4 regions of the Psychrobacillus sp. PGGUH221 genome follow, and region 1 is predicted to be linked to each of the others. Evidence: riboswitches for the same ligand, from Rfam matches in the RefSeq annotation. Region 1 holds a riboswitch; each other region holds the start of a gene.
The links. A riboswitch is a leader RNA that binds a small molecule or an ion and turns the genes downstream of it on or off. The one in region 1 is predicted to bind S-adenosylmethionine.

Region 1 (7,795 bases):
ACATCAATTGCCTTTGGAAAAAGTATGATTCGATGGGCGGATGAGAAGTTTCTGTATTATATAAAAAGGCAAGGAACCAAACCAGTTCGTAAAACGGGGTTAGAATACGCGAAGCATTCGATGTTAGGTACTCTTCAACATCTCCTCGCCTATATTATTGGCGGAGGATTGCTCCTTGTTTTAATTTATTTAATCGATGATCCTTCAAGATCTGAGGCTTTGTCAGGTACATTAAAGGTTTGGAGTATCGTGCTTGGCATTGATTTTGTCATTTCCATCTCTTATTACATTTGGCCTCGCACGGCTAAGCGATAAACCAATCTATTTTCGTTTTGTCGCATTCCGTTTTCTTAAACTATTGTAAACTGGAAAGGCAAGTCCCATTGATGGACTTGCCTTTTCTTATTTATACTGCTCGATCCCAGTAACGGTGTTTAGCTATTAAATTTACGAAACTTTCAACAAAGCTGTTTCCGGTTTCTTTTGTGAGCACACCTAGTTGTCCTGTCAGTCTAAGTTCATCTAACAATTGTTCACCATCAAATGTTGCTCCGATTGGTTTATAGTGAGTATATGCTTCTTTGATGAAATAAGCCGCTTCTTTATTAAACATGGCCGTCTTACCTTGCGAACTTACCACATAAACAGCATCAAATAAAACCGAATCGGCAGTTAGGAAAGTATGATCTACAGGTAACAGGGAACCATCTGCTCCTGCAACTGCTCCTCCATGATCACTTACAACCTCGGGCTGTGTTCCGCTTGCTTTTAAACTATCTAAAATAGCTGCAAGATTTGCGTCAAATCCATCTCCTACTAACACTGCGATTTTACGTGTGTCGGGTTTCATCATTGTATTCAGCTGACTTAATGCTGGAGATGATTTGCTGTTCTTTGTAAGATCGCTCCCTTGCACGACTAAGCCTAGGTTTTCTCCTACTTTCGTAGCCAATTCCAAGTCAACGTTTGCCAACATCTCTAATACTTGTTGACGTACTGATATTTCTAGACATTTTCCGAGCTCAAAGCTAAATGCATTTATTATATGAATTCTTTCGGGACTACTCATACTATTCCAAAACAGAGTAGCTTGAGAAAAATGATCTTTAAAGCTTTCACTTCGGGCACGTACCTTGCGTGCATCAATTTTCTCCTGATAGTGTGCATATCCACCATCCGCTTCACTTACAGGAGCTGGAGTATTTCCTGCTAACGAGTTTTTATGATAGCTCACTCTTCCTACATTAATTGTTTGTCTACCATATCCATCTCGTTGGTTATTATGGAATGGGCAGACTGGACGGTTAATCGGTAGCTCATGAAAGTTAGGGCCACCAAGTCTTATCAATTGTGTATCCGTATAGGAGAACAACCGTCCCTGTAGAAGTGGATCGTTTGTAAAGTCGATCCCAGGAACTACATTACCAGGATGGAAGGCAACTTGCTCCGTCTCTGCAAATACATTATCTACATTGCGATTCAACGTCATCTTACCAATAATTTTTACAGGTACTTCTTCCTCTGGCCATATCTTTGTCGGATCTAGAATATCAAAATCAAAATTAAATTCGTCATCCTCCGTAATTAACTGTACGCCAAATTCGTACTCTGGATAGTTTCCATTTTCAATTGACTCATATAAATCACGACGATGGAAGTCAGGATCTTTCCCATTTATCTTTTGTGCTTCGTCCCATACGACTGAATGAACACCTAGTACTGGCTTCCAGTGGAATTTTACAAAATGGGACTTTCCTTCTTCATTTACAAATCGGAATGTATTTACGCCAAACCCTTCCATCATTCGGAAACTGCGAGGAATGGCTCTATCCGACATCGCCCACATAATCATATGAGCTGACTCTTGATTGTTTGCGATGAAGTCCCAAAAAGTATCATGCGCAGTTGCAGCTTGTGGAATCTCGTTATGCGGTTCTGGTTTTAACGCATGTATTAAATCAGGAAACTTAATGGCATCTTGGATAAAAAATACAGGAATATTGTTTCCTACTAAATCGTAATTTCCCTCTTCTGTATAAAACTTAGTAGCAAAACCACGTGCATCACGAGCAAGCTCACCCGATCCACGAGATCCTGCTACGGTCGAAAACCTTACAAAAACCGGTGTTTTCTCACCAGGTGTTTGCAAGAATTTCGCTTTTGTATAAGGTTGTAAGGATTCATATAATTCAAATACTCCATGTGCAGCATAGCCACGAGCATGAACAATTCGCTCTGGAATCCGTTCATGATCAAAATGGGTCATTTTTTCACGAAAATGAAAATCCTCTAAGAGAGTAGGACCACGTTCGCCTGCTTTTAAAGAAAATTCATCCTCTGAAACTTTTAATCCATGGTTCGTAGTAAGAGACTTATCTTTATCATCTACACGAAACTGTTCTAATTGTTCATTTTTACTGTTCTCATTTACTTTTTTATCCAAGCTTATTCCTCCTCTATTAAATTCATCACATACATACAGTTCCCCATAAAATGATGAAGAAACATCTTTTGTTTAATTTGAATAAAATATTCACAAAATATATTAATTCCTATCTGTTTTGTATAATTTAGCATTGACTTCACTCAATTAACGTAGTAAACTCATTTCAACAACTCCATATTACTTATCAAGAGAAGCAGAGGGACTGGCCCTATGATGCTTCAGCAACCGCTAATTATGGCATGGTGCTACATCCAGCAAGAAACGTCTTGAGAGATAAGTGTACATAATATACATGAAACTCTTTTCGTTTTGAAAAGAGATTTTTTTTCATTTAATTCATACTTTAACAATAAGAATAGTACGTTACTTATTAAAGGAGACGAACACTGTTGAGTAATATATTTATCAAAACTGAAAAACAAAAAAAATGGCTTGATCTATTGCATCAATTTGAGGAGAAATTTAAAAGTAAGTCCGCAGAAATTGATGAACTTTCCATTTTCCCTTTAGAAAATGTAAAGGACTTAGTGGGGATTGGTTATGCAAGCCTTACATTACCTTTAGAGTTAGGAGGAGAAGGATTCTCTGTTTATGACATGGTTCTTTTGCAAGAAACACTTGCAAGCTATGATGCTAACACTGCCTTGTCTATGGGTTGGAGTTTAGGTGTTGTCGGTGAGTTGTACGAGAAAAGTCTTTGGAAAAAAGATAAATTAGACTTTTTCGCAAATGAGGTTATTAACGGTGCACTAATAAATCGTTCTGCAAGTGAGGCGCAAACAGGCAGCCCCACCCGCGGAGGACGCCCAGGTACAACAGCTGTAAAAAATGGAGACACGTGGGTAATAAATGGTCGGAAAATTTTCACAACGGCTTCTCCAGTTCTTTCCTATTTTTTAACCTCTGCTTGGATAGAAGAAAAAGAAAAAGTAGGTTTCTTCCTAATCAATAGAAGTCTAGACGGTGTATCCATCGAAGAAACATGGGATGTCGTATCGATGCGTGGAACAAGTAGCAACGATTTACTATTAGATAATGTAGTTGTCCATGAATCAGATCTAGTTGAACTGCCAGAGTTTGCGAGCGGAGGGAAAATAAATGGCTGGTTACTCCATATTCCAGCTACCTACCTAGGAGTTGCACAAGCAGCTCGCGATTACGCAGTTAACTTTGCTAACACACATTCTCCAAATAGTTTGAATGGTCCTATTGCGCAGTTACCAAATGTTCAACAGCTCATTGGCGAGATAGATTTAGAGCTTACGAAAGCACGATTTGTCATTTATGGAGCAGCTTCTTCCTATGACAACGAAGCTACAAGACATTTACTGACAAATGAAGTAAGTGTTGCAAAGCATATTGTGACAAACTCTGCTATAACAATCGTTGATAAAGCGATGCGGTTAGTTGGAGCGAAAAGTCTGCAAAGAACCAATCCATTACAACGCTACTATCGTGATGTTCGAGCCGGACTACATAACCCTCCGATGGATGATATGACGATTAAAAAACTAGCACTAACTGCATTGGAAGAAGAAAAAAACAAAAATAATTAGTTAAATAAGGGGAATGGTGAAAATGAAATTTAAAAAGTATTTAAAATTAGCAGCAGTCGGATTGGCATCCGTAACGATTTTATCAGCATGTGGATCAAATGATGATACAAGCGCAAGTACCAGTACTAAAAGTAACGGAGATGTACGTAAAGTAAAAGTAGCATACGACCAAGCTTCTAAACCAATTTCATGGCAAGATGAAAAAGGAAACGCGACAGGTTATGATGTAGAAGTGATGAAGTTAGTAGATGAGCTTCTACCTGAATATGAATTTGAATACGTGGGAACAACAAGCGATGATTTATTGATTGGAGTGGAACAAGGGAAATACCAAGTAGGTGTTAAGAATGCATTTTGGACGGAAGAACGTACTGCAAAATTTATCTTCCCTCAAGAATTCCTTGGTTTAAGTAGTACAGGTCTAGTCTTGAAAAAAGAAAATGAACAGATTAAATCATTAGAAGATTTTGCTTCAGCAGAACTTTCACTAGCTCCAATCGCAGCAAATAATGCACAATACACAATCATTGATGAGTACAACAAAGAAAATCCAGACAATCCGGTTAAACTCGAAGCTGGAGATGCGTTTACAGTAGACGTAGTTCAATGGGTGAATGAAGGACGCGTGGATGGTGGTATTACATTGGAAGGTGTCTTTGAAAAACAAGTACTCGCAGAAGATGGTCCATACTACAACTTAAAAGATGAAGTTGTTTACAACGAGTTCGCAGTAATTAAAACTTGGCCATTATTCAACAAAAAAGAACAAGAATTTGCTGATGCATACGACAAAGCTATCAAACAATTAAAAGAACAAAAGAAAACTAGCGAGCTTAGCACAGAATTCTACGGTCGAGACCTATTTGAAGTATTGGATAGCGTAAAACGATAATTACAATATTACGATGAAGGCTGTTGCGCGTAGCATACGTCAACGGCCTTTACCATTTCGCATAGGGGGAAGATTGAGCAAAATGGAAAAATATTTTGATGTTTCTTATATATGGAGTTCCCTTCCAGCATTGCTTCCGTTTTTGAAAGTTACTTTTCTAGTAGCTGGATTATCTATTATTTTTGGAACCTTCTTTGGTTTTATCCTTGCAGCGATGAAACTAGGGAAAAATAAAGTAGGTAAAAAACTAGCTAATTTATATACAACTATTTTAAGGTGCACACCTTCTATTGTTCTTTTGTTTTTAGTGTATTATGGTGTACCTGCATTAGCTGAAAACTTTGGGATTTATTTGCAGGACCTTCATACAGGAGTATTTGTAGTTATTACATTTACTTTGCAGTTTGCCGCTATTATGTCGGAAGTTATTCGTTCTGCATATGAGTCTATTGAAAAAGGTCAATATGAAGCTGCTGTTAGTGTTGGTTTAAGTCCCTTTCAAGCATATCGCCGTATTATTTTCCCACAAGCTCTTGTTGTGGCATTACCTAACTTTGGGAACGGGATGATCGCGCTCCTTCAAGAAGGTTCATTAGCTTATACAATTGGATTAATAGATATAGTCGGCAAAGCAAATTTAATTATTGCCGCTAACTATAATTCTCATGCTTTAGAAATATTTATTGCACTAGCTTTAATCTACTGGATATTATCTATCCTAATAGAGAAACTCTTTGCACAACTAGAAAAAATGTTTAGTAAGGGCAAGCAAACAATTAAAACGACGTAAGGAGTGTTCGAAATGTCGGAAGGTTTAAATTATGAATTTTTAATAGATACGTTCTTTGTTGCATTATCCGGTGTGCCAGTCACTCTACTCGTTACAGTTGTAGCATTGCTCATTGCACTCCCTGCAGGTTTTTTGTTGGCATTAACAAGAATCAATCAAGTACCTGTAATAAATAGAATTTCACAAGTATATGTATCTTTTGTTCGAGGAACCCCCGTCATAATTCAAATTTTTATTGTTTATGCTAGCGTTCCGTTAATTTTAACTTCTCTGTTCGAAAAGTATCAAATTAACATAAAAGTATATGAAATTAATCCAATTTGGTACGCGTTTATCGTCTTTTCTTTTAGCACAACAGCAATTTTAATAGAGGTTTTCCGCTCTGCATTAATCACTGTAAATAAAGGTCAATTGGAAGCAGCGCAATCTGTTGGTTTAACAAATTTTCAGGCCTATAGACGAATAGTTATTCCACAAGCATTAGTAGCTGCCTTACCTAACATTTGTACCGCAACTGTAAACTTAATCAAAGCTACTTCTCTCGGCTATGCCATGTCCCTACAAGAGATTACATTAAAGGCAAAAGTGGAAGCGAATGTTGGCTACAACTATGTGGAAGCATATATCGATATCTTTATCGTCTATATCATCCTTTGTAGCCTAGTAGAATATGGGTTCAAGTTATATGAAAAACGATTACGTAAGTATAAATACGCAAGTGCTTGATAAGGAGGCGTTCTAATGTTAGAAATTAAAGATATTCACAAGTCTTTTGGTAATAACGAGATATTAAAAGGAGTCGATTTGAAGATCGATAAAGGGGACGTAGTTGTCATTTTAGGACCGAGCGGTTCTGGAAAAACGACATTGCTTCGCTGTATAAATTTTTTAGAAAAAGCAGATAGCGGCAAAGCAGCTTTTGGAGATTTACATGTCGATCTACATTCTGCCTCTAAGAAAGATATTCAAATAATTCGGCAAAAAACAGCTTTTGTTTTCCAAAATTATAATCTATTTAATAATAAAACTGCTTTAGAAAATGTAACAGAAGGATTAATCATTGGACGCAAAGTGCCAAAGGTTGAAGCTGTAGAGATAGGAAAGAAAGCACTAGATAAAGTTGGGTTATCTGATAAATACGATTCCTATCCAAGCCAACTGTCAGGTGGACAACAACAGCGTGTAGGTATAGCACGTGCAGTTGCATTAAACCCAGATATTATTTTATTCGATGAACCTACGTCAGCCCTTGATCCTGAGCTTGTTGGTGAAGTGTTAACTGTTATGAAAAACATTGCTAATGAAGGAACCACTATGCTCGTAGTAACACATGAAATGTCCTTTGCAAAAGACGTTGCTAAACGAGTTATCTTCATGGATGGAGGCGTCGTAGTTGAGGAAGGTACACCTCATGAAATATTCGTAAGTCCAAAAGAAGAGCGTACAAAAAAATTTCTAAAGCGTGTGTTACCAGAGGATTATACTTTTTATATTTAAATCTACATGTGAAAAATCAGCACCCTTGTCAACGGTGGGCCAATGTTCCGAAACTATCGTCCACTAAAATAAATAGAGTGGGATGAAGAAACCCCCTCTTCATCCCACTCTATTTATTTTTTAGGCGCAAAAGACAATCTATTATCAGAAAGTGCCTCTTGAAGCTTTTTAAAAGCATTCTGACCAATACCGTGCAAATCCATAATTTCTGCTTCAGAGTACTTCGATAATTGTTCCAAGGTTTCAATATTTGCCCCTGCAAGCGCTCGTTGTGCTGGCTTTGCTAGGATTTTTTGAAAATCACTTTGGTTCGTCATCTCACTCTCTCCTCTTTGTGGAGGTTAACCCATAATATTGTATCCGGAATCTACGTAAACAACTTCTCCCGTTACGCCTCTTGATAGATTACTTAGAAGTGCAACCGTCATATCCCCTACTTCTTCCTGTGTTACATTTCGTTTTAAAGGAGCTGTTTCTTCTATTTTATGCAAAATTGTATTAAAAGAAGAAATACCTTTTGCCGCTAGTGTTCTAACTGCTCCAGCAGAAACTGCATTCACACGAATATTATTTTTTCCTAAATCCAACGCCAAATACTTAACAGAAGCCTCTAA
Region 2 (7,795 bases), on a different contig from region 1:
TCTGGAGACAAAATCTCCGCTTATGCACTGACTGAGCCAGGTTCAGGTTCTGATGCTTTAGGAGCAAAAACTACTGCGAAATTGAATGCAGAAGGAACTCACTATATTTTAAATGGTGAAAAACAATGGATTACGAATGCTGGTTTTGCAGATGTATTTGTTGTATATGCGAAAGTGGATGGAGACAAATTCACAGCATTTATCGTAGAAAAAACTTTCCCAGGCGTTTCAGTGGGAGCAGAAGAAAAGAAAATGGGTATTAAATCTTCATCTACTCGTACTCTTATTTTACAAGATGCAGAGGTGCCTGTAGAAAACTTATTAGGTGAAATCGGACGCGGGCATGTAATTGCTTTCAATATTTTAAATATCGGTCGTTACAAATTAGGGGTAGGTACAGTTGGTGGATCTAAACGTGCTTTAGAGCTTGCAATTTCTTATTCCAATCAACGTCAGCAATTCAAAACACCTATTTCTTCCTTTAATTTAACAAAGCAAAAACTTGCAACAATGGCTTCTAAGTTGTATGCAACAGAAAGCCTGATATACAGAACTGTTGGTTACTTTGAAGAACGAATGGGGCAATTAAGTGAAGCAGAACAAAAAGATGGGAAAGCGATTGCTGCTTCTATCGCGGAATATGCCATCGAATGTTCTATTAATAAAGTAGTAGGTTCAGAAGTTCTAGATTATATCGTTGATGAAGCTGTTCAGTTACATGGTGGATATGGCTTTATGCAAGAATACGAAGTAGAGCGTATTTATCGTGATTCTCGTATAAACCGTATTTTCGAGGGTACAAATGAAATTAACCGACTAATCGTTCCTGGTACATTCTTGAAGAAAGCGATGAAAGGTGAGCTTCCGCTACTTCAAAAAGCACAAAGTTTACAAGAAGAGTTACTCATGATGATGCCAGAAGAAGTGAGTGACGCGCCACTAGCACAAGAAAAAGTATTGGTAGCAAATGCGAAGAAAATTGGTTTACTAGCTGCAGGTCTTGCTGCTCAACGATTTGGTACAAAACTTGAAGCAGAGCAAGAAGTATTAGTTAATATTGCAAACATTGCTAACAACATATTTGCAATGGAATCAGCGGTACTTCGTACGGAAAAAGCAATCGATCGTGGTGGAGTAGAAAAAGCAAATCAAAAATTACTTTATACACAAATCTTCTGCCAGGAAGCATTTGATGAAATCGAAAAAGCAGCAAAAGAAACACTAATTGCATCTGTTGAGGGAGATAACTTACGAATGATGATATCTGCACTTCGTAAACTAACTCGCTATACTCCGTATAATGTGATTGCGAAGAAACGTGAAGCTTCTGTTAAGTTAATTGAGGCTGAAAAATTTGTTGTTTAATTAAATGAAAGAGCCTAATCTCAAAAAGACCGGCTTAGATTGAATAAAAGGCAGTTGGAATAGCTCATTCCAACTGCCTTTTAGACTGTAGACAAAACTAATTTTTGGTGCATAGAGTTGTATAATAAATACGGCAAGGACCACCACTTCGCTTTCCGTGGGCTTGGCTTCAGCCTCCTAGGCCAACACGATGTTGGTCATGCAATCGTTGCCGCAAAAGTTCTTTTGCGACGAGCTTTGCGCAGGAGCAGGATGCGGCGAACTCAGATTGCCTTCCCCTCAACTGCGGGGTCTTCTGCTCAAGCTGTCCCACAGGAGTCTTCGTGGTGATCCTTGCCTTAAAACCAATTCACTATAGATATCTACTATGTTTACTTTAAATCGGAAAAAGCAATTTCTTTAGGAAAATTTATCATTATTCATAACCGTTTTTTAAAATACTTTTGACGTTAAGCTGAAGGTCAGTTGGAATAGCTCGTTCCAACTGTCTTTATCTATTATTAACGAGAATGGTACTCTTATAACCTTACCAAGTTCGGTTGGTGGACAAATTGGATACCAAATGTACACTACTCAATTTTTGGGTTTGGAGAAGCATCCGCTCGACTTCTGTGGGAAGGCGAGCGTTATGGCTCGGAAAACTGATCTTTTCATATATATTAAGTTTGTCTACAGTCTGAGCCGAACTCAGTAACGGCTTTTTTTGTTTGCTTTGTTAAATATTACTATTGTTATTTATTAATTCAGATAATGCCATCCTTGAATTATGCATTTGTACTGACCGCATGTATCTGTATAAAGTTTCAAAACGTGATTTTATTTCTCCATATTTTGAAGAAATGAATACGAAACTATATCCGCAGGTGTCATCAGGATGTGCGCCTTACACGCCGCATGAGCGCGAAGAATGAGACTCCGCATAAGGATGTGGGAGTGAGTGAAACGAACGACTCATCCTGCGGTGGCTCATGCGTAGCGTGCGGCAAGCGCACGTCCGAGTGGTTGGCATTACACTTGATGAACAGATTTTTTCTGTTTAGTTGAAAATACTGAAGCTTTAGTTAGAAAAAACATTAGTTTAGTTGGAAAAACTCAAACTTTAGTTGTAAAACTCGATTCTTTTCGTTACACAAGAATATTGCTTTTGTGCAATAGTATTGTATATGATAAGAAGAAAAAGGTGATTTTAATGACGATTCAATTTTTTGGTTATCCCAAATGTAGCACTTGTAGAAAGGCAAGTAAGTGGCTGAAAGATCATCAAGTGGAATTTGAGGATAATCATATAGTGGAAAACCCACCATCAAAAGAAATGATAAAAGAGATTTTAGTAAATACAAATACAGATATAAAGAAGCTCTTTAATACAAGTGGTACTAAATATCGAGAAATGAAATTGAAGGACAAGCTTCCAAATATGACAGAAAAAGAACAAATCGAAACGCTCGTTTCAGATGGAATGCTTATTAAGCGACCAATTGTATATGATGGAGAGCATTTGACGCTAGGTTTTAAAGAAGAAGAGTTTGAACATATTTGGAAAAGCGTATAAAGTTGCTTGTTTTTACAATTGAAATGTGTGAATATTATAGAGGAATGTATATTTTTTTGAGAGGGGTATAACATGAGCACACCTAAAGAATTAAAATACTCAGAAGAGCATGAATGGGTAAAAACAGAAGACGGAAAAGTACGTATTGGAATTACACATTTTGCACAATCAGAACTTGGGGATATCGTGTTTGTCGAGCTTCCACAAGTAGGAGACGATATTAAAGCTGGAGATCCTTTCGGAAGTGTAGAATCAGTTAAAACTGTTTCTGAACTGTATGCTCCAATCAGCGGTAAAGTAGTAGAAGTAAACGCTGATTTAGAAGACAGCCCTGAATATGTAAACGAATCTCCGTATGAAAATGCATGGATGATCGTAGTTGAGCCTTCTGATGTAGCAGAAGTGGATGCACTATTATCTGCAGAACAATACGAAGAGTTAATTCAAGAATAATGGATTTAAAAAGGCGCCGGTTATTTACTGGCGCTTTTTCATATACTAGTATATATAATGTGCTGGGAGAGAAGCTAATGGCTAAGGTATTTAGTGAAAAAGTAATTCTTGTAGAAGGTAGATCAGATAAACTGAAACTTTTAACCATTCTTGCTGAAGCAACTGAAATTGTTTGTACGAATGGCACTATTTCTAATGTTAAATTAGAAGAAATCTTAAGTCCTTTAGAAGAATTGCCCATATATGCTTTTTTAGACTCCGATAAATCAGGAGAACAAATACGATCAGTAGTTAGAAAAGTATATCCAGAAGCAATTCATCTATATACGAATCCTGTATATGGTGAAGTTGCAAATACCCCGCTTGATGTTTTGGCTTCTATCTTACAACGTGCTAAGATTAAGGTGAAAAAAGAATTTTTATTATAGGATGATGTTTGTGAATGAATGGTCTCGAGAGGAATGGGAGCAAGCTAAAAATGCTCCTAATCTTTCTCTTTTATATATTTACACCCCAATGTGTGGGACATGCCAAGTAGCCTCTAAAATGATGAAGGTACTTAAAGAAATTGTCCAGTTACCAGTTGGACAGGCAAATATAAATTATATGAAAGGTTTAGCGATGGATTATGAAATTGAAAGTGTGCCATGTCTTTTAATTGCAAAAGAAGGAATTGTTTATAAAAAGGTTTATGCTTTCCAATCAATTCCTTATCTTTTAGATGTTATAAAAAGTGTTGACGACACCGAATTATCATGATAGAATTCGATTTATTGATAACAATTGAATAGTGTCGCTCTTATTAAGAGAGGTGGAGGGAAGTGCCCGATGAAACCCAGCAACCGTCATGTAAATGAAATGGTGCCAAATCACTCAAAGCGTAAATGCTTTGGAAAATGAGAGAATGGATGACTGTTATTTTGAATGATAACATACACCCCTTCTGCTCTTTTGCAGAAGGGGTTTTTTGATAGTAATAGTACTATCTATACAGGAGGGAAGATTTACGTGATTAGCTTAAAAGATATTTCGAAAAAATTTAGTACGAAGCAAGGTACCATTGTAGCTGTTGATAATGTAAATCTTACAATTAAGCAAGGTGAGATTTTTGGAATTATTGGATATAGTGGTGCAGGAAAAAGTACTTTAATCAGATTGTTGAATGGATTAGAAAAGCCGACTTCAGGGCAAATTGTTGTAAATAATAAAGAAATTACATCAATTTCAGAAGGTAAGCTTCGACAAGTTAGACAAAAAGTAAGCATGATTTTTCAGCATTTCAATCTTTTGTGGTCAAGAACTGTTGCAGAAAACATAGCTTTTCCTTTGGAAATCGCAGGAGTACCTAAAGAACAAAGAGCTACTCGTGTAAAAGAATTGATTGAGTTAGTAGGTTTAGAAGGCCGAGGAGATTATTATCCTTCTCAATTATCCGGTGGCCAAAAGCAACGGGTAGGAATTGCTCGAGCATTAGCAAATCGCCCAGAAGTGTTGCTTTGTGATGAAGCTACATCTGCACTTGACCCAGAAACAACGGATTCCATATTAGATTTACTGATTAGTATTAACGAAAGATTAGGTTTGACCATTGTACTAATTACACATGAAATGCAGGTTATTCAAAAGATTTGTAATCGAGTAGCAGTAATGGAGAACGGACATGTGGTAGAGGAAGGGGACGTGCTGGAAGTTTTCCAAAATCCCCAACAGCCCATAACAAAGAGATTTGTTACGCAAGTTTCTGAAAATAATCAATCTCAGCAGACGATTCAAAATTTACAAGAACTATATCCAAATGGCAAACTCATCAAGCTGGTTTTTGTTGGAGACCAAACGGAACAGCCAATTCTATCTAGACTCATTAAACAATTTGATTTGGAATTAAATATTGTTCAAGGGAATATTACACATACGAAAAGTGGAGCTTATGGAACATTGATTCTTCAGATTGACGGTGATGCATCGGCAATTGATAAAGCAATTCTATTTATTCACGAACAAAAAGTACACACAGAGGTGATCAACAATGATTAATACTTTATTTCCAAATGTTGATTGGCCAAAAATGTGGGAAGCGACAATGGAAACTCTTTATATGACTGCAGTTTCTACTTTATTAACATTTGTATTTGGTCTTGCACTAGGATTACTTTTGTTTTTAACAAGTCCGCATCAAGCATGGGCCAATAAACTAACAAATTGGTTAACGGGAGCATTTACTAATATCTTTCGTTCGATACCATTTATTATTTTAATCATATTGCTTATTCCATTTACGAAATTACTTTTAGGTACTATTCGTGGACCAAATGCTGCGTTTCCAGCTCTTGTTATTGGAGCTGCTCCATTTTATGCACGAATGGTTTTAATTGGATTAAGAGAAATAGATAAAGGTGTACTTGAAGCAGCTAAATCGATGGGTGCTAAAACTTCTACTATTATATGGAAGGTTTTATTACCAGAATCGATGCCAGCATTAGTCTCTGGTATAACAGTTACTTGTATATCACTAGTTGGATATACAGCAATGGCGGGAATTATTGGTGCTGGCGGCTTAGGTACGTTAGCATTCTTAGATGGGTTTCAACGCAGTAGAGAAGATGTAACGCTTGTTGCAACCATTTTAATACTCATTGTAGTATTTATTATTCAATGGATTGGCGATGCGATTACAACAAAGATAGACAAGAGATAATTGGTGTTAACGAGATAACTCGATCACATATAAAATAGGGGAAATAGAGAAGGAGAGAATTTATATGAAAAAGTTTTTAGCAGGAGCATTATTATCCGTTAGTGCATTAACACTGGCTGCTTGCGGTGGAGAAGAAGAAAGCAGCAAATTAGTAGTAGGAGCTTCAAACGTTCCTCACGCTGAGATTTTAGAACAAGCTAAACCAATATTAGAAGAACAAGGTATTGAACTTACTATTGAAACTTACCAAGACTATGTTTTACCAAACCAAGATTTAGAATCAGGAGATTTGGATGCTAACTATTTCCAACATATCCCCTACTTTGAATCACAAAAAGAAGAATTTGGATACGATTTTGAAAATGCCGGTGGAATCCATATTGAGCCAATCGGTTTATATTCTAAAAAATATGGCTCTATTGAAGAATTACCAGAAGGTGCAACGATCTTAATGAGTAATTCTGTTGCAGACCATGGTCGTGTTTTAGCAATGTTAGAGGCTCAAGGTTTAATCAAATTAGCTGAAGGTGTTGATAAAACAGCAGCTGAATTAACGGATATTGTAGAGAATCCAAAAAATCTTGAATTTGACGCTAACTATGAAGCTGCATTATTAGTGCAACTGTATGAAAATGAAGAAGGCGATGCAGTACTAATCAATTCAAACTATGCATTAGACGCTGGACTTAACCCAATGGAAGATTCTATTGCTATTGAAGACTCTGAATCACCATATGTAAACATCATTGCAGTTAAAGCTGGCGATGAAGATAAAAAAGAAATCAAAGCTCTAGTAGACGTTTTACACTCTAAAGAAATCCAAGATTTCATCGTTGAAGAGTGGGGCGGATCTGTAGTTCCAGTAAAAAAATAATTTAGAACGTAGCAGGCACTTTAAGTGTCTGCTTTTTTATTGTAGAGAAATTATTTGTAAATATGAAAAGTTATTTCTGACCGGATAGAAGGGTTTTGTGACCGTATAAATCCTTGTGATGGAGCACTGGCAATAATAGTAAATAAGTTTTCTGAAGAAAAAAATGTTTGAAGGTATGTTATCATGGGTATGTAAGTATTGTAAGTTTTAAAAAATCGAAAGGAATGATTCATTATCAATTTAGAAGAGTTGCCCTACACAGAACAAATGGACCACGCGTTTAGAGGAGTTCACGGTTTCGGATATACCGAATTACGAAATAGTCAGGATTTACGACTGATGGTTGAACAACGTAGACAGCGAGATCATGAGAAAAGTGTCCAACTAGTCGCGAAAATTGATGCTCAATCTTTTCGAGGTTAATAAAAGATAATAAAAATCCATGGAGAAACTTATTCTCCATGGATTTTTTGGGTTAAACACTATATTCATAGTGAAATCCATTCTCATTTGGATCAGCTTATTGAAAATTAGCAAAGAATAGTACTTTGTATGAATTTGCATAGATAAGAAAGTAAAATACAAGAAATACAATAGTTTTATAAACCTAAAGAGAAAGTATTTCAAAAGATTTGCATGGCAATAGACTTTGGGTTAAGATTAGAATGATAATAAATTAGAATGGTAAACCATTCGAAGTTACTTAATGGAGGTTATTACATGTCAACTTTAGTAATTAAGGATTTACACGTTGCTATAGACGGTAAAGAGATATTAAAGGGTGTTAATTTAACTATTAATACAAACGAAATTCACGCAGTTATGGGTCCAAACGGTACTGGTAAGTCTACTTTAG
Region 3 (7,795 bases), on a different contig from region 1:
TGTACCATCCGTAACGATAGCTACAGAGCTTCCAATGGATGTAAAATAATTTGCTTTCTCTGGATTATGTACAATTTCCATACAAACACTCGCTACACCAGGTGTATAAATTCTTTGTAAATCTCCTAATGATCGTACATCCAGCTGACTCTTCATCGCGATTTTTCCGCCTTCATGAGCTTTCAGTACATCATCAGTAACAGCATGTATCTTAACGCCATTTCCAATGGCTTCAATATTAGAAATAACTTGTTGCAGTTGTTCTTCCGATTTAAAAGTGATAGAAATATCACGAACAGTTGTTAAAGCACCGCTCTTTAACGTCGTAATATCACCAATATCTCCTTCTGCCATTCCAATTGCAGTTGCTACTTTTGCAAAATTACCCGGTCTAGAAGATGTTTCAACAATGAAGTTTCGTATAATATGTTGGTTTTGCATGTAAATTCTCCTTACTTTCTCTCATTCAATCATAAATTATAACATAAATATCTTTTATTCGTAATAAATATACGAAAGGTTTCATTGATTAGTATATTCCTTTGTAATAGCATCTCAACCAATTTTATATTACACTTCTAAACCCTAAAAATTCTCATTATATTACTGTTAAATTGAATTATTTATAGTCATACAATATAACCAATGGATCTTAGAACATTATTTATAAAGGCATGAGAATACTCAAAAATCTCTTCCCTTTCAGGTTCTTGATGCAAATCATGAAAGCAATTTTTCCATGACTTATATTGATACTCAGATAGGTCTTGCTTTTTAAACCACGCTGCAGTAGATGTGATATCTGCAATCTTATCTCTTTCAGCAGTCATTAGTAATACCGGAACATTCGGTACTGATTCCGTTGATTGTAAAATACTTTTCATAAGTAATTGGAGTTCTATGTACCAATCATTCGAGACGATTGTATGGTAAGTAGCATCATCAATAAATTGTTGATAAATATCATAGTTTCTCGTTAATTCCTTAAGCTGAATATCATGGTTAATCTTTTGTTGTACTGGTAATTTTGCCAGTGCATTTGTCCATTTAGATGGCTGTTTCTTTAATTGCAACCAAGGAGACGTTAAAATGACACCAGCATATTCTATTTGTAATTTGTGTAGCACTTTAATAAGCAGGGTTGCTCCAAGTCCATGGCCAAGAATAAAAATTGGTAAATTATAAGTAACGGCTACTTGTAAAGCAAGCGTTATATATTCTTTATATTGTTCAAAAGATTCATTATGTATTTTTTTTCCTCTTGTCTGTTCACCATGTCCTGGTAAGTCTCCCATTACAATATGACAGTTAGAACTTCTAAACTTTTCAATTAACCAAGCATATCTTCTATGATGTTCATATGCACTATGAACAATGACAATTACTGCTTTAGGTTTTTCTTCTGCTTCCCATTTCCACATGAACATCACCTCTTGTTTTGTTTTGTACCGAATGTCTACTTCAATTATTTGATTATTTTTCTTCATTTGATAACATTAATTATATTCTATTTACATAAGGAGCGTGAGCATATTGATTTATCCATTTAAAGGCAAATATCCAACAATAGATGAATCTGCATTTATTGCTGATTATGTCACAATTACAGGCGATGTGACAATCGGACAAGAGTCTACAATTTGGTTTAATACGGTAATCAGAGGGGACGTTGCTCCTACGATTATTGGACGAAGAGTGAGTATCCAAGATTTATGTTGTTTGCATCAAAGTCCTAATAACCCTCTTGTTATTGAAGATGAAGTGACAATTGGACACCAAGTAACGTTACATAGCTGTACTATTCGAAAAGGTGCGTTGATTGGAATGGGCTCTATTATTTTGGATGGAGCTGAGATCGGTGAAGGTGCATTTATCGGTGCTGGAAGTTTAGTAACCCAAGGTAAGAAAATTCCCCCTAATTCACTTGCCATAGGTAGTCCTGCAAAAGTTGTTCGGGAGCTGTCTAAGGAAGACAAAGAAGATGTGCAACGTATTATTCGTGAATACGTAGAAAAAGGACAGTATTATAAATCACTTCAAAAATAAAACTTATTTTCTTTAAAAAAGAGGCTATCCTATAACAGGAAGCCTCTTCTTTATTATTTGTTATAAACCAGCTTTTTGTCTTAACAAATCTGCTTTATCTGTTCTTTCCCATGGTGCATCAATGTCAGTACGACCAAAATGTCCATAAGCAGCTGTTTGCTTGTAAATAGGACGACGAAGGTCTAGCATTTTAATAATACCAGCTGGACGAAGGTCAAACAATTCACGAATATGTGAAACTAATTTTGCCTCTTCTACTTTTCCAGTACCAAATGTGTCTACTGCGATTGATACAGGTTGTGCTACACCAATTGCATAGGCAAGTTGTACTTCACAACGATCTGCAAGTCCTGCTGCAACAATATTTTTTGCAACGTAACGAGCAGCATATGCTGCAGAACGGTCTACTTTTGTTGGATCTTTACCAGAGAACGCACCGCCTCCATGACGAGCATATCCACCGTAAGTATCTACAATAATTTTACGACCTGTTAAACCTGCATCCCCTTGTGGTCCACCAATTACGAAACGACCAGTTGGGTTAATGAAATATTTAGTATTTTCATCAATTAAATTAGCAGGAACAATTGGATTGATAACTACTTCTTTTAAATCTTTTTGAATTTGTTCTAACGTTACTTCTGGGTGATGCTGAGTCGAAATAACAATTGTATCTATATGAACAGGATTGTTATTTTCATCATACTCCACAGTTACTTGTGTTTTACCATCTGGACGTAAATAGTCTAAAGTTTCGTCTTTACGAACGTCTGCTAAACGACGAGCCAACTGATGAGCTAAACTAATTGGAAGTGGCATAAGTTCAGGTGTTTCATTACATGCGTAACCAAACATTAAACCTTGGTCTCCTGCTCCAATTGCTTCAATATCAGAATCTGTCATAGATCCTTCACGTGCCTCTAAAGCTTGGTCAACCCCTTGAGCAATATCAGCTGATTGCTCATCAATAGAAGTTAATACTGCTGAAGTTTCAGAGTCAAAACCATATTTTGCGCGAGTGTAGCCGATTTCTTTAATAGTTGAACGTACAACTTTTGGAATATCAACATAAGTGGATGTTGTGATTTCCCCTGCAACTAATACTAACCCTGTAGTCACTGTTGTTTCACAAGCAACACGTGCGTTTGGATCTTCCGTAAGAATTGCATCTAGAATTGCATCTGAAATTTGATCACAAATTTTATCTGGATGCCCTTCTGTAACTGATTCAGATGTAAATAATCTGCGTTGTGTCATAGAATATTCCTCCTATATCCTGCGAGATCTCTCTCAAGAATTGATACGGTACTCATTCCCATGTCAAGCCATTTCAAATCAAATAGATTAAACTTGAAGCCGTTTCGGACTTGGCACACAAGGATAAAGGGCGATGTTATAAAAAAAACCTCTCACTCACGTTTGATTACATGAGGAAAGGCTATTAATATCATAAGCACCTTTCACTCTTATCAATCAAGGAATCTCACCTTGTCTCAGGTTGGGCACCTTTGCAATAGAAAAAATTACAGGTTGCCGGGTTTCATAGGGCCTGACCCCTCCACCAGCTCGGGATAAGAGTATCCGTTCAATTTACCATCATACGTAAGTTGTAACGAGAAGTCAATATTTATTTGTTGACAATTTATTCACAAACAAAAAATAATCAATCCATTAGTATAGACTATTAAGCTAAATGTGTTATACTAATTCACATATGAATGCTATATCCCTTTATTTTTTTAGGGAAAACAATAAAAAGGATGGTATACCAATATGAATTCAATCGATACTGTGAGTGAACTGAACGAATTGTTAGCTGGAGAGAATGTACACATTCAGTTATCAGTGCCGCAACTTGTGGAAAAAGCAACATCAAGAGGTGAGGCTGTTTTAACATCTACAGGAGCAGTGAAAGCAGAAACAGGTAAATATACAGGTCGTTCTCCACAAGATAAGTACATTGTAGATGAACCTATATCAAGAGACAAAATCGATTGGGGTCCTGTAAACCAACCAATTTCTTCTGAAATTTTCGAGTCACTCTATAAAAAAGTAACAGACTACCTTGCAACACAAGATGAACTATTTGTGTTCAAAGGATTTGCAGGTGCGGATAAGGATTCACGCTTAGGAATTCAAGTAATAAATGAATATGCATGGCACAATCTATTTGCCCATCAGTTATTCATTCGTCCTTCAGAAGAAGAACTGACAACCCATAAAGCAGATTTCACAATTGTCAGTGCGCCTAACTTTAAAGCAAATCCAGCAGTGGACGGTACAAAATCAGAAACATTTATTATCGTTTCAATGGAAAAACGCATTGTATTAATCGGTGGTACTGAATATGCTGGAGAAATGAAAAAATCTATATTCTCTATTATGAACTATTTGCTGCCAGAAGCAAACATTTTACCTATGCACTGTTCTGCAAACGTTGGTGAAGATGGTGATGTAGCATTATTCTTTGGTCTTTCAGGAACAGGAAAAACAACACTTTCTGCAGACGCAGGACGTAAATTAATCGGTGATGACGAACACGGTTGGTCTGATAATGGAGTATTTAACATTGAAGGTGGATGCTACGCTAAATGTATCGACCTAACTCGTGAAAATGAGCCTCAAATTTTTGACGCGATTACATTTGGAACGGTTTTAGAAAACGTCGTAGTAGATGCTGAAACACGTATCGCTAATTATGCTGATAATTCTTTAACTGAGAATACACGTGCTGCATACCCAATCCAAAATATTGAAAATATAGTAGACCCATCTGTAGCTGGTCACCCAAATACAATTATTTTCTTAACTGCTGATGCTTTCGGCGTATTGCCTCCAATCAGTAAATTAACGAAAGAACAAGCAATGTACCACTTCCTAAGTGGATTCACGTCTAAATTAGCAGGTACTGAGCGTGGAATAACTTCTCCACAACCAGCTTTCTCAACTTGCTTCGGTTCTCCATTCCTACCATTGCATGCAACTGTTTATGCTGAAATGCTTGGGAAGAAAATCGATGAACACGGTGCACAAGTATTTTTAGTAAACACTGGCTGGACTGGTGGAGAATACGGTGTTGGAAGCCGTATGAAGCTTTCTTACACACGTACAATGGTTCGTGCTGCAATTGAAGGTAAGCTAAATGAAGTAGAAACAGAAACTGACGCAGTATTTGGCTTATCAATTCCTACACAAGTAGAAGGTGTTCCTTCTGAAGTATTAGTACCACGTAATGCTTGGGAAGATAAAGCTGCATACGACCAAAAAGCTAGCGAGCTTGCTCAAGCGTTCCGTGAAAACTTTAAAAAGTTTGGAACTGTATCAGAAGATATCACGCTAAAAGGTGGACCTTTAGCATAATAAAAAATGCAAAGCTGCTTAATGTAGTTTTCCAAAGAATAAAGAGGATGTCCCATTCATATGGTGACATCCTCTTTTTTAGTCTGCATAATCATCATAATAATGCGTTATAACCGAAGGAGAAAAGATGGATATAAAATTCTTCGCCTCTTCTTCGTCTACCTTATATAATATGATCTCTGATCCATAATGACTTATTTCTAACCGTTCATCACCGTCTACGTGAAAGAACATAGCGAACCATTTCAATCCACCATTTACGTCAATTGTATGACTTCTAAAAAAAAGTCGATTATCCTCATTCAGATTAATTGTTAATACCTTCATTAATCCTTCATCCATTACCGAAATAGCTCTGGCACTTAATTCTTCAATCGCAGCTAATTCTTCTTTCCAACAATGAATGACGACTTCCTGAAATTCCGAAGTATAATTATCCCAAAGATCTGTCCAAAAACTCGTATTAGTTGCGAACGAAGATTTATCATTTGTACTTGTTGTTTCAATAGATACGACAATGTTACCCATCTATTAAACCCCTTTCTGCATTCTCATCCACATACAAGCATCCTTCACCACTTGTCGATTGACTTTGCTTGGAAAGAAATGCGTGAAGTCGTGAAAATACCATGTCTCTACAATCTTATCATTCCCTAATAACGCTTCTTCTAATACCTTCGCATGTTCAAATGATACATTCAAATCCTTTTTACCGTGAATGATTAGCGATGCTGCTTTTATTTCATTAATATGAGCAAGGGCATTACGATTTTCGTATGCTTCTACGTTTTTAGTCGGTGTACCTCCTATAACGCGCTTCATCATTCGTCTCATGTCGGTTCGTTCATCATAGGTTAAAAAAATATCTGAAACACCAGCCCATGTTACAAGGGAAGTAATATCATTTCGTAAAATTGCAATCCAAAGAGCCATAATACCACCTCTTGAAAAGGCAAATAAGTGAATTCGATTTATAAGACAAAACTGCTTTAAAACATCTACTGCATAAACTGCATCCCACCGATCCTCGCCAGCAAATTCATCTCTTCCTTCCCCTCCTCGGTTTCCACGGTAATAAGGAGCGAATACGACAAAACCTTCAGTGGCAATTTGTGCAATTCTGGCTGGTCTTACCATTCCTATACTTTGCATACCGCCCCTACAATATAAAATACCCTCGTAAGAACCATTTTTTATAGGCTCCGCAAGCATTCCTTTTACCCGATATCCGCAGGACCAATAAGTAATTTCAGATAGCTTAATACGCGGATTTGGTGATGGATAACTTTTAATTCTCTCGATTGTTCCATTTTCCTTCAAGCGCGCTCACCTTTTCTAATATCGCCTTCATACCAGCATCTCTCATGTGAAAGCTAAAATTATTATTATGTAAAAAATCATCTGTACTTAACCAAAGAGCACCGTCAGTTTCGAAATTTGGTCTCTTCTCTTCAATATACCCAACCTCTGCAATAAACACTGCCTTACAAAATGGTTTCTCATCATGTACAAGGTATTCTGCCAACCATTCTACATTTATTATCTCCACATTTGTCTCTTCCCAAGTTTCTCTTATAGCAGCTTCTAGTATAGATTCGTTCCCTTCCACTTTTCCTCCAGGAAACTCTATCCCCCTCTTTGGATGCTTTGTTAATAGCCATTTTTTTTGATGTTTTGCTAACACTAAAACATGTCGAGCTTCAATAGAGAAAGTATTTTTTTCAAAAGACAACTCCACTTGAATTCCATTTAAATCTTTAAAAGAAATTATCATCATTTCCCTCACTACTAAGTCTTTTTTTACGCCTAGTTATACTTCATTGTTGATATGCCAAGCTATTAAACGGTACTGTGCAAAGCTCATCGCAAACGTGTAATGTTCATGAAAAGGATAGATACCAGGGACCTACTGATTCTCTGAATTTTCATACGTGGCGTGTCGAGCTTACATCCATGTTCTCTATTTAACCGTAATAATTAATTGATAATAGACCAATATCCGAGCATGATTCCTATATCAGCTAAACTATGACTGATAATTGGTGCGGTTAAAGAATTTAATTTAAATCGAAATATTCCCCACATACAGCCTGCTAAAAAAACGGGGAGTATTGCTAACACATTAAAAGGAAAAGTAAAAATTTCTATTACAATGATTAAATGATATAAGCTGTAGAAAAAAGAGGGAATGAATATAGACATAATATTGCCTACTCTATCCAATAATCGAGAATAGATAAATTCTCTCCAATAAAATTCTTCTAAAAAAGGATTGATTAGTACTAACACTAGCACAAATAAAATAACCTTTGTTCCTACAAAGTCCCATTTTTCCAACAAACTCTTCAAATGTGTAATATCGATTACTGGAAAATAAGATACAAAACTA
Region 4 (7,795 bases), on a different contig from region 1:
TTATTCTTTTTACACGTGTTACCTTTAATCATTATGTGGCATTATTATTAACCGTTGCTCTATTTGCCGCATCTGTCTATGCTGGTTACACGCATAGATGGTGGATTTATATTATTGATGCAGCATCGTTGACTTTAGGTTTTTGGTACGCAACACATATGAAAAGTCGAGACAAAAAGAAAAAATCCACCTCTTAAGAAGAGGTGGATTCAGACTATAGACAAACTCAAAGAAATTTGAAATTGTCTATAGTCTTTTTTTATTTACAATACATAGTAAGAAATCGTTGATTTCCGTTTCAGGCGCTACGCTTTCCACGGGCACGGCCTCAGCCTTCTCCCTTGCTCCTGCGCAAAGCTCGTCGCAAAAAACAATGCTCCTGCGCAAGCTCGTCGCAAAAATTAATTTCGCTACGCTCAGTCCGGGTGCTTCGGCTCGTGCTGTTCCCGTAGGAGTCTTCGCGCCTTCCACTCCAATCGACTAGTGTTGGCTAATTTAAAAAGTGGTGAGTTTCTAAATCTTCTAAGACGTTGAGGTGTTGAATATCATGATGACTAAAAACCAAATCAATGAACGTGAACAACTTGAAATGCTAACGATTGAGCAGATTGTACCGAAGGACCATTTGGTCCGTAAATTGGATGACACGATTGATTTCCATTTCATCCATTAGTAGAACATCTTTACTCTGCTACTGGGCGACCAAGTATTGATCCCGTTGTGTTATTTAAAATGACGTTTATTCAATATACATTTGGCATCCGTTCGATGCGCCAAACAATAAAAGAGATTGAAACGAATACTCCGGCACATTGATAACACCAAATGAAAATAAAACAATTCAATGAAAGACAATACATTCCAAAAAAATCCACCTCTTCTTAAGAGGTGGATTCAGACTGTAGACAGATTCAGCGGAAGCTTATGTGTATTGTATAGCAAATGCATATCCGATTAATCTTTATGTTGTTGAAACACACTTCATAATCCGAAAGATAAAGAATATAAATTACAATATCAATCTTTCAAATCGCAAACGCCCATACCATCTGCTTTTGCTTTACGAGCTAAGGATGCATTAAATTCTTTTCTGATTTGATGAAGTAGTTTTGCATCTGTTAATATTCGATAACCGGTTGTAGCTAAGACTTTAGCTCCCTTGATTAGTGCTTCATCCGCAGCTTTAGATTTGGCAGCTTCACGGAATTCTATTGTATGGGCGACTAAATCATCTGGTCCAATTTTAATGGATGGTCTTGCAGTTGGTACTACGTAGCTAATATTTCCAGCATCCGTAGAGTCATTGTAATGTTTACTTTCTGTGTATACGACTTCTCCAATAGCTTCAAATTCCGAATGAATAACCTCATCTAACACTGAATTTACTACAAAATCTTGCACCTCATTTTGAAAACGTTCGATTTTTACAGAAGTTCCTGTTACAAGTGTTGCTCCGTTAGCAAGGAATCGAACTTTTTCGGAGATTTCCTCTGTTTTTTTCCAATTCTTTGCGCTGACATGAATACGAGCAGAGGCAAAATAAGGGATAATGTTCGGTGAATCACCTCCATGCGTAATAATTCCATGTATGCTAACATCAGATGGTAATTGTGAACGAAGCGCATGGATTCCGTTGAAAAAATGAACGACAGCTTCCAATGCATTTATTGTTTTATTAGAAGCTGCTGTTGGGTGAGTAGCTTGTCCAATAAAATGAAAATCTAATGATTCCAGAGCAAGTGTTTCGCAACTTAAAGTAGTTTTGCTTGAAGGGCTAATTATTAAAGCCACATCTACATCTTCTAGATAACCAAGCCTTACAAAGTTTCCTTTTGAACTTCCTTTTGATCCACCTTCTTCTGCGGGAGTACCAAGGACGATTATTCTTCCACCGGTTTCGTTCAGCATTTCTGCTAGAGAGATGCTAGCAGCCACACTTGCCGTACCAATAATGTTATGTCCGTCGGCATGTCCAATTGAAGGTAAAGCGTCGTATTCTGCTAAAAAAGCAACAGTAGGTCCCTCGATACCGCTATCCTTAATCGCATAGAAAGACGTTTCATGACCTGCTATTCCTTTTTCGACTTGAAAATTTGCACTTTCTAATAAATCAATTAGCGTAGAACTAGCAAAAAATTCTTCGTTTCCAATCTCAGGGTTTTCATGTATTTGATGACTTATTTGAATATATACATTCTTGTTGTCTTCTATTAATTTATGGAGATAGTCTCTTTTTTCTACTAGGAAACTCACTTGTATCTGCTCCTTTTACATTTATTATTCATAACAAAAAAGAACTCTCCTAATCTTATCTTGTATGATAAGAAAAAGAGAGCTCTTCGTATAATCGAAAAACCTTCTTTTCTCATCTTTCAAGCAATAAATTGCTTGCAGGAATTGGCACAGTTTTCATTTTGAATCTGCTGCCGAAACGTCGTTGGGCCTGTCCCTCAGTTTCTCTCGATAAGAAAGTGATATTCTATGTAAATTTTATAAGAACTAATTCCAATATTAAGTAATTTATTCCTAGCAGTCAAGTAGTATTTAAAAGATAAGACTATATACAGCTAAAACACCAATTGTTCCTAATACTACAACCATTACATTTGAAAAAATAATGGCAAGTGCGAATGCCACAATGGCTCCAATAATTCCAAATAATAGATTACCTTCTTGAACATATAAAATAGCTGGGAAAATTAATGCTCCTAATACTGCAAATGGAATATTACGTAATACTCCTGAAACAACAGGAGGTAATTCTTTGCCTTCTAAAAAAGTTAACGGGAATGCTCGGGGAATATAGGTAACAATAGCCATTCCTAATAGCATCCACCAATACCATGCTTCCATTCCATTATGCTCCTTTCGTTAAGTTTTTTCCTCGTAGTCTAGTCCTCTTTTGATGATTGGCATATATAATTTCGACAAAAATAGAGGATGCTAGGGTAGCGACTAAAATAGCCCATCCTGTCGATAATAATTCTGTCCAGTAAAAAAATCCGTTTATAATAGCTGCAATGAGGGCCAGCATGACTACTTTGCGGTTTCCTCGCATAGAGGGTACTAGAAGACCAACGAACATTGCATATAGAGCAATCGACATGGCCGCTTGTAAAAATGCTGGTAGATTGGCACCTATAACATGTCCAACCGCTGTAAATACAACCCAACTACCATATGCGATAAGCGCAACACCAAATGCAAAAGAAGTATGTATTTTTTCATCTTTTTGAGTTGCTAATACGGAAAAAGATTCATCTGTAATCCCAAATGCATATATTCCTTTGACCCATCTTTTTTCACTATGCATCTTTTCATTGAGTGCAGCCGTCATTAAAAAGTGTCGAATGTTCACGACAAATGTATTTAAAACGATTAAAATAGGATCAACACCTTTTGCTATAAGCGTCAGTGACATATACTGAGCAGCGCCGGCGTAAACAAAAATACTCATTGCTGTTGCTTCAATAATGGAAAGTCCAGTGGTTTTTGCCAATAAACCAAATGTTAATGCAACTGGAAAATAGCCGATAGCAATACTCGTACCGGCTTTTAAACCCTTTACGAATGAATTATTATTCATGTCGAATTTCACCACCTTCAATTATGATAGTGAACAAATTATACTATATCTATAAAGTTTTATATAGTTGAAAATTGGGAAGAGTATAAATATACATAGAAGAGGAGAGTTACCATGCCAAGTTGGTTATCATTCGAAACTTTATCTAATTTAACACAAGATTACCGAGCACTTGGACCACTATTTGGGTTATTACTACCTTTTCTTGAAGCATTTTTGCCGTTTCTACCTTTAGTAGTTTTTATCGTGGCGAATGTGACTGCCTACGGAATTTTGTTTGGATTTTTATTATCTTGGGCAGGTTCGGTTGCAGGTGCTTATACCGTATTTTTAGTTATTAGAAAATATGGACGAGCTAGAGTTTTAGGTTTTATTACAAGGCATGAAAAGATTCAAAAATTAATATTATGGGTAGAGAGAAACGGTTTTGGACCATTATTTTTACTTATTTGTTTTCCATTTACACCCTCCGCACTTGTGAATATAGTTGCGGGTCTATCTAATATGAAAAAAAATACGTATTTATGGACAGTTGTCTTAGGGAAACTAATTATGATATTAGTGGTAAGCTTTATTGGTTCCGATATTAAAGCACTCATTACACAACCCTTAAGAACAGCAATAATGATTGGAATAATGGTTATACTATGGTTTGTTGGAAAAGCTGTGGAGAAAAAAATTGATAAGAAAGTAGATGCAGATTTTAGATCAATTCGCGATGAAAGACGAAATACAAAGGAGAAAAGATTTGAGTAATACACAAAAAGAATTGCTGGAATGGTTAGTGGCCATTTTCATTGGAATTTTAGTAGTATTTATTGTTCGTTCTTTCATTTTAACGAACTATGAAGTAGTCGGGGAATCAATGATGCCTACACTTCATGACAAAGATAAAGTATTTGTGAGTAAGCTTTCTGATATAGACCGCATGGATATTGTGATCTTTCATAGCGACCAAAAAGAAGACTATGTAAAACGTGTCATTGGTTTACCAGGTGATACTATTAAGTATGAAAATGATAAATTGTACGTAAATAATAAAAAAGTAGAAGAAAAATTTCTTGCGTCTTATCCTGCATATCAGAATCCGGAAGAAAATTTTACCGAAGACTTCGATTTAGAAGAGTTGACTGGAAGTAATAAAGTTCCTCCAAACAAGTTATTTGTGTTAGGAGATAATCGAATATCCAGTTTAGATAGTCGTTATTTCCAATTTATAGATCAAGAAGAAGTCATTGGAGAAGTAAAAATAAGATATTGGCCGTTTTCCAGAGCAACTTTAAATTTTGACTCCGAATAATTTCACACTCTACTGTATGTTTTGTACAATAGTAGTAAGAGATTATTCGGTTTTTTAATTTTCTGAGCGGGGAGTAATTTATTTTAATCTCTGTTATTGATGCGGTTATAGGTTAAAAGAACTTCTCTCTATAGGCATCCTGCTCCTGCGCAAAATTCGTAGCAAAATTAATTTCGCTGTTTCATACGGCACGTCATGCTGCTGGGAGGCGCGAATGCCAGTGGTTCCTTATTCATAGGAAGAAATGTTCTATTGAACGTCTTAATCATGAACAGCCATAAAAAAGCATATCCAAGTATACTTCTTACTGTATAAACGGAAATTTCCAGGATGTGCTCCTTACAAGCCGCAGGAGCGCGAAGAATGAGACCCCGTAAAGGATGTGGGAGCTACGAAGGAGCGACTCATCCTGCGGAGGCTAATGCGTAGCCTGCGGCAAGCGTACATCCGTGTCTCTGCACTATAAGATTTTGAAACACATTCTATTTAGCACATCATAAATCATTAACAACTACAGCCTTATTTAAAGAAAGAAGGTGCACTTATGTCTTTACGAATTGTAACTGGACGAACTGGTTCGGGTAAAACAAAGTTTATGCAACAAGAAATCATTGATATATTACAAAAGGATTCTATCGGAGAACCATTATTTTATATAGTGCCAGACCAAATGTCTTTTTCTAGTGAATATTCACTTGCAGCTGATTCAGGACTTCCAGGGTTAATACGTGCACAAGTAACGACTTTTAAACGATTAGCTTGGCGAGTACTACAAGAAACTGGTGGAATCGCAAAAGAGGAAATTAGCGGATTTGGTTATCGTATGCTAATTCGCAGTTTACTAGAGGAAAATAAAGAACAATTTAAGTTGTTTAACCGTGCAGCTACAAAAAGAGGATTTACCGATCAAATTGAGGTGCTTTTAAAGGAATTCAACCGTTATTGTTTAAATTATGACACAATGTCTAACGTGTTAAATGATTTAGAAAATGTACAAGCACCTCAAACATTGATTGATAAATCATCAGACCTAGTCATGTTGCTTGAACTTATGGAGCAAAAGTTAGGCACGAGCTATATTGACGGAGAAGGATACTTGATGTTGCTAGCGCAAAAAATTAAAGATTCTTCGCTTCTCGCAACCTCCGAAATTTATATTGATGGATTCACTTCGTTTACTCCTAGGGAACTAGAAATAATCCAAGAGCTGATGAAAAAAACAAAACGTCTTACTATTGCTTTACCAATGGAGTCACTAGCTGATGCTCTTGATGAGCAATCCTTGTTTTTCCAACCGGCTAATACTTGTCAAAAGTTGTTAGATATCGCATACAAAGAAAATGTAGAAATTGAACCGACAGAGCACCAAACAGAACAAAAACGTTTTGAATCGGTAGAATTAGCCCATTTAGAAGCAAATTTTGACCAGCTTCCACCACAAGTAATAGGGACAGAAGGAAATCTTCATGTAATAGAAGCTGCAAATCGACGAGCAGAGGTTCATGCCATTGCGAGGAATATTCGTGTTCTCATGCAGCAAAATGATGTTCGATATAAAGAGATGGCAATTTTACATAGAGATTCGGAAACTTATGAAGGACTAATAGAAACTATTTTTGCTCAATATGATATTCCGGTTTTTATTAGTCGTAAGAAACCAATGCTACACCATCCGCTTATTGAACTTAGTAGATCTGCATTGGAGATAATTCGCTCGGATTGGAAATATGAGTCTATGTTTAGAGCGATTAAAACTGATTTATTTTTCCCTTTAAATGCTTCTAAAAGGGAATGGAGAGAGCGAGCAGATCGATTAGAGAATTTCGTATTATCTTTTGGAATATACGGAGATAGATGGTTTGATGAAAAACGCTGGATTTATAAAAAGTATCGAGGTCTTGAATTTTATTCAAAAGTACAAACAGATGAAGAATTAAGTACTCAAGCAGATATTCATGCTGTGAGAGATATAGTGGTTAATCCTTTGAAGGTTCTTTCTGAACAATTGACAGTTAGTAATACCGGCATCGATATTGCTACAGCTTTATATACTTTTATGGAGACATTACAAGTTTACGATAAATTACAAGTATTAAAGCAGGCAGAAGAGGAAGAAGGTCAATTATTGCTTGCTACAGAACATGAGCAGGCGTGGAATGAATGGGTGGATGTGTTAGACCAATTCGTTTTAATGTTCGGAGAAAAAGAGATGTCACTGGAGGAGGCCTCCAAGATATTAGATGAAGGCTTTGATCAATTAGCCTTTTCAAGGATACCTCCTACCTTAGATCAAGTAGTCGTTGCAAGTGTTGACATAGGACGAGTTGTGAATATGAAGGCTACCTTTGTTATCGGTGTAAACGATGGGATCTATCCAAAACGTATGGATCATGAAGGACTACTTTCCGATATGGATCGGGAGTGGTTTAATCATATCGGATTTGAACTTGCACCAAGTTCTAAAATGCGCTTGCTAGATGAAAATTACTTAGTCTACAAAGCTTTTACTGGAGCATCCAACTATTTATTTGTATCGTATCCAATAGCAGATAGCGAGGGAAAGGCATTGCTTCCTTCCATGTATATTAAGAAGCTTCAGCAAATGATTGATAATCTTGAGGTAGAGTTAGCAGTTATGGATCCAAGTGATTCAACGAATGCTGTTGTTGATCTATCTACCATCAGTCATCCACGTACTACGTTACCGTATGTTGTCATGCAGTTGCGTGAAGCACTGAATACAGGCAAGTTATCGGAAGTTTGGCAAGCAGTGTATAGCTATTATATGGATGATCCGTATTGGTCTAAACTAATGAGACGAATAACACGGCCTATGATACATGGGAATAAAACCGAAAGACTTTCACAGGATATGACATCTGCTCTTTATGGAGAAACAATTATTTCGA

Region 2: it holds a riboswitch for S-adenosylmethionine, as region 1 does, so the genes downstream of both, PGC35_RS15500 (methionine ABC transporter ATP-binding protein) here and PGC35_RS10210 (acyl-CoA dehydrogenase family protein) in region 1, are expected to answer to the same signal.
Region 3: it holds a riboswitch for S-adenosylmethionine, as region 1 does, so the genes downstream of both, metK (methionine adenosyltransferase) here and PGC35_RS10210 (acyl-CoA dehydrogenase family protein) in region 1, are expected to answer to the same signal.
Region 4: it holds a riboswitch for S-adenosylmethionine, as region 1 does, so the genes downstream of both, PGC35_RS01240 (M20 family metallopeptidase) here and PGC35_RS10210 (acyl-CoA dehydrogenase family protein) in region 1, are expected to answer to the same signal.

What each region holds. Positions count from the first base shown of each region.
Region 1 is NZ_JAQMHQ010000005.1:201,260-209,054, forward strand. It holds gene PGC35_RS10200 (hypothetical protein) at 1-315, shown strand, start outside; gene PGC35_RS10205 (catalase) at 407-2,443, opposite strand; SAM riboswitch class I at 2,625-2,726, shown strand; gene PGC35_RS10210 (acyl-CoA dehydrogenase family protein) at 2,833-4,002, shown strand; gene PGC35_RS10215 (transporter substrate-binding domain-containing protein) at 4,025-4,894, shown strand; gene PGC35_RS10220 (amino acid ABC transporter permease) at 4,977-5,684, shown strand; gene PGC35_RS10225 (amino acid ABC transporter permease) at 5,697-6,410, shown strand; gene PGC35_RS10230 (amino acid ABC transporter ATP-binding protein) at 6,426-7,181, shown strand; gene PGC35_RS10235 (helix-hairpin-helix domain-containing protein) at 7,295-7,498, opposite strand; gene fabI (enoyl-ACP reductase FabI) at 7,523-7,795, opposite strand, start outside.
Region 2 is NZ_JAQMHQ010000009.1:51,842-59,636, reverse strand. It holds gene PGC35_RS15525 (acyl-CoA dehydrogenase family protein) at 1-1,365, shown strand, start outside; gene PGC35_RS15520 (arsenate reductase family protein) at 2,555-2,917, shown strand; gene gcvH (glycine cleavage system protein GcvH) at 2,990-3,370, shown strand; gene PGC35_RS15510 (toprim domain-containing protein) at 3,448-3,798, shown strand; gene PGC35_RS15505 (thioredoxin family protein) at 3,803-4,129, shown strand; SAM riboswitch class I at 4,167-4,273, shown strand; gene PGC35_RS15500 (methionine ABC transporter ATP-binding protein) at 4,379-5,404, shown strand; gene PGC35_RS15495 (methionine ABC transporter permease) at 5,397-6,065, shown strand; gene PGC35_RS15490 (MetQ/NlpA family ABC transporter substrate-binding protein) at 6,130-6,939, shown strand; gene PGC35_RS15485 (YuzK family famiily protein) at 7,189-7,362, shown strand; gene sufC (Fe-S cluster assembly ATPase SufC) at 7,660-7,795, shown strand, end outside.
Region 3 is NZ_JAQMHQ010000007.1:13,261-21,055, reverse strand. It holds gene PGC35_RS12675 (NAD-dependent malic enzyme) at 1-441, opposite strand, end outside; gene PGC35_RS12670 (alpha/beta hydrolase) at 630-1,487, opposite strand; gene PGC35_RS12665 (gamma carbonic anhydrase) at 1,534-2,046, shown strand; gene metK (methionine adenosyltransferase) at 2,107-3,303, opposite strand; SAM riboswitch class I at 3,510-3,624, opposite strand; gene pckA (phosphoenolpyruvate carboxykinase (ATP)) at 3,820-5,406, shown strand; gene PGC35_RS12650 (hypothetical protein) at 5,485-5,934, opposite strand; gene PGC35_RS12645 (alpha/beta hydrolase family protein) at 5,938-6,726, opposite strand; gene PGC35_RS12640 (NUDIX domain-containing protein) at 6,695-7,180, opposite strand; gene PGC35_RS12635 (CPBP family intramembrane glutamic endopeptidase) at 7,384-7,795, opposite strand, start outside.
Region 4 is NZ_JAQMHQ010000001.1:252,160-259,954, reverse strand. It holds gene PGC35_RS01250 (CsbA family protein) at 1-197, shown strand, start outside; partial or broken gene PGC35_RS01245 (transposase) at 548-801, shown strand; gene PGC35_RS01240 (M20 family metallopeptidase) at 1,018-2,253, opposite strand; SAM riboswitch class I at 2,363-2,470, opposite strand; gene PGC35_RS01235 (AzlD domain-containing protein) at 2,545-2,853, opposite strand; gene PGC35_RS01230 (AzlC family ABC transporter permease) at 2,858-3,586, opposite strand; gene PGC35_RS01225 (TVP38/TMEM64 family protein) at 3,701-4,342, shown strand; gene lepB (signal peptidase I) at 4,335-4,886, shown strand; gene addB (helicase-exonuclease AddAB subunit AddB) at 5,431-7,795, shown strand, end outside.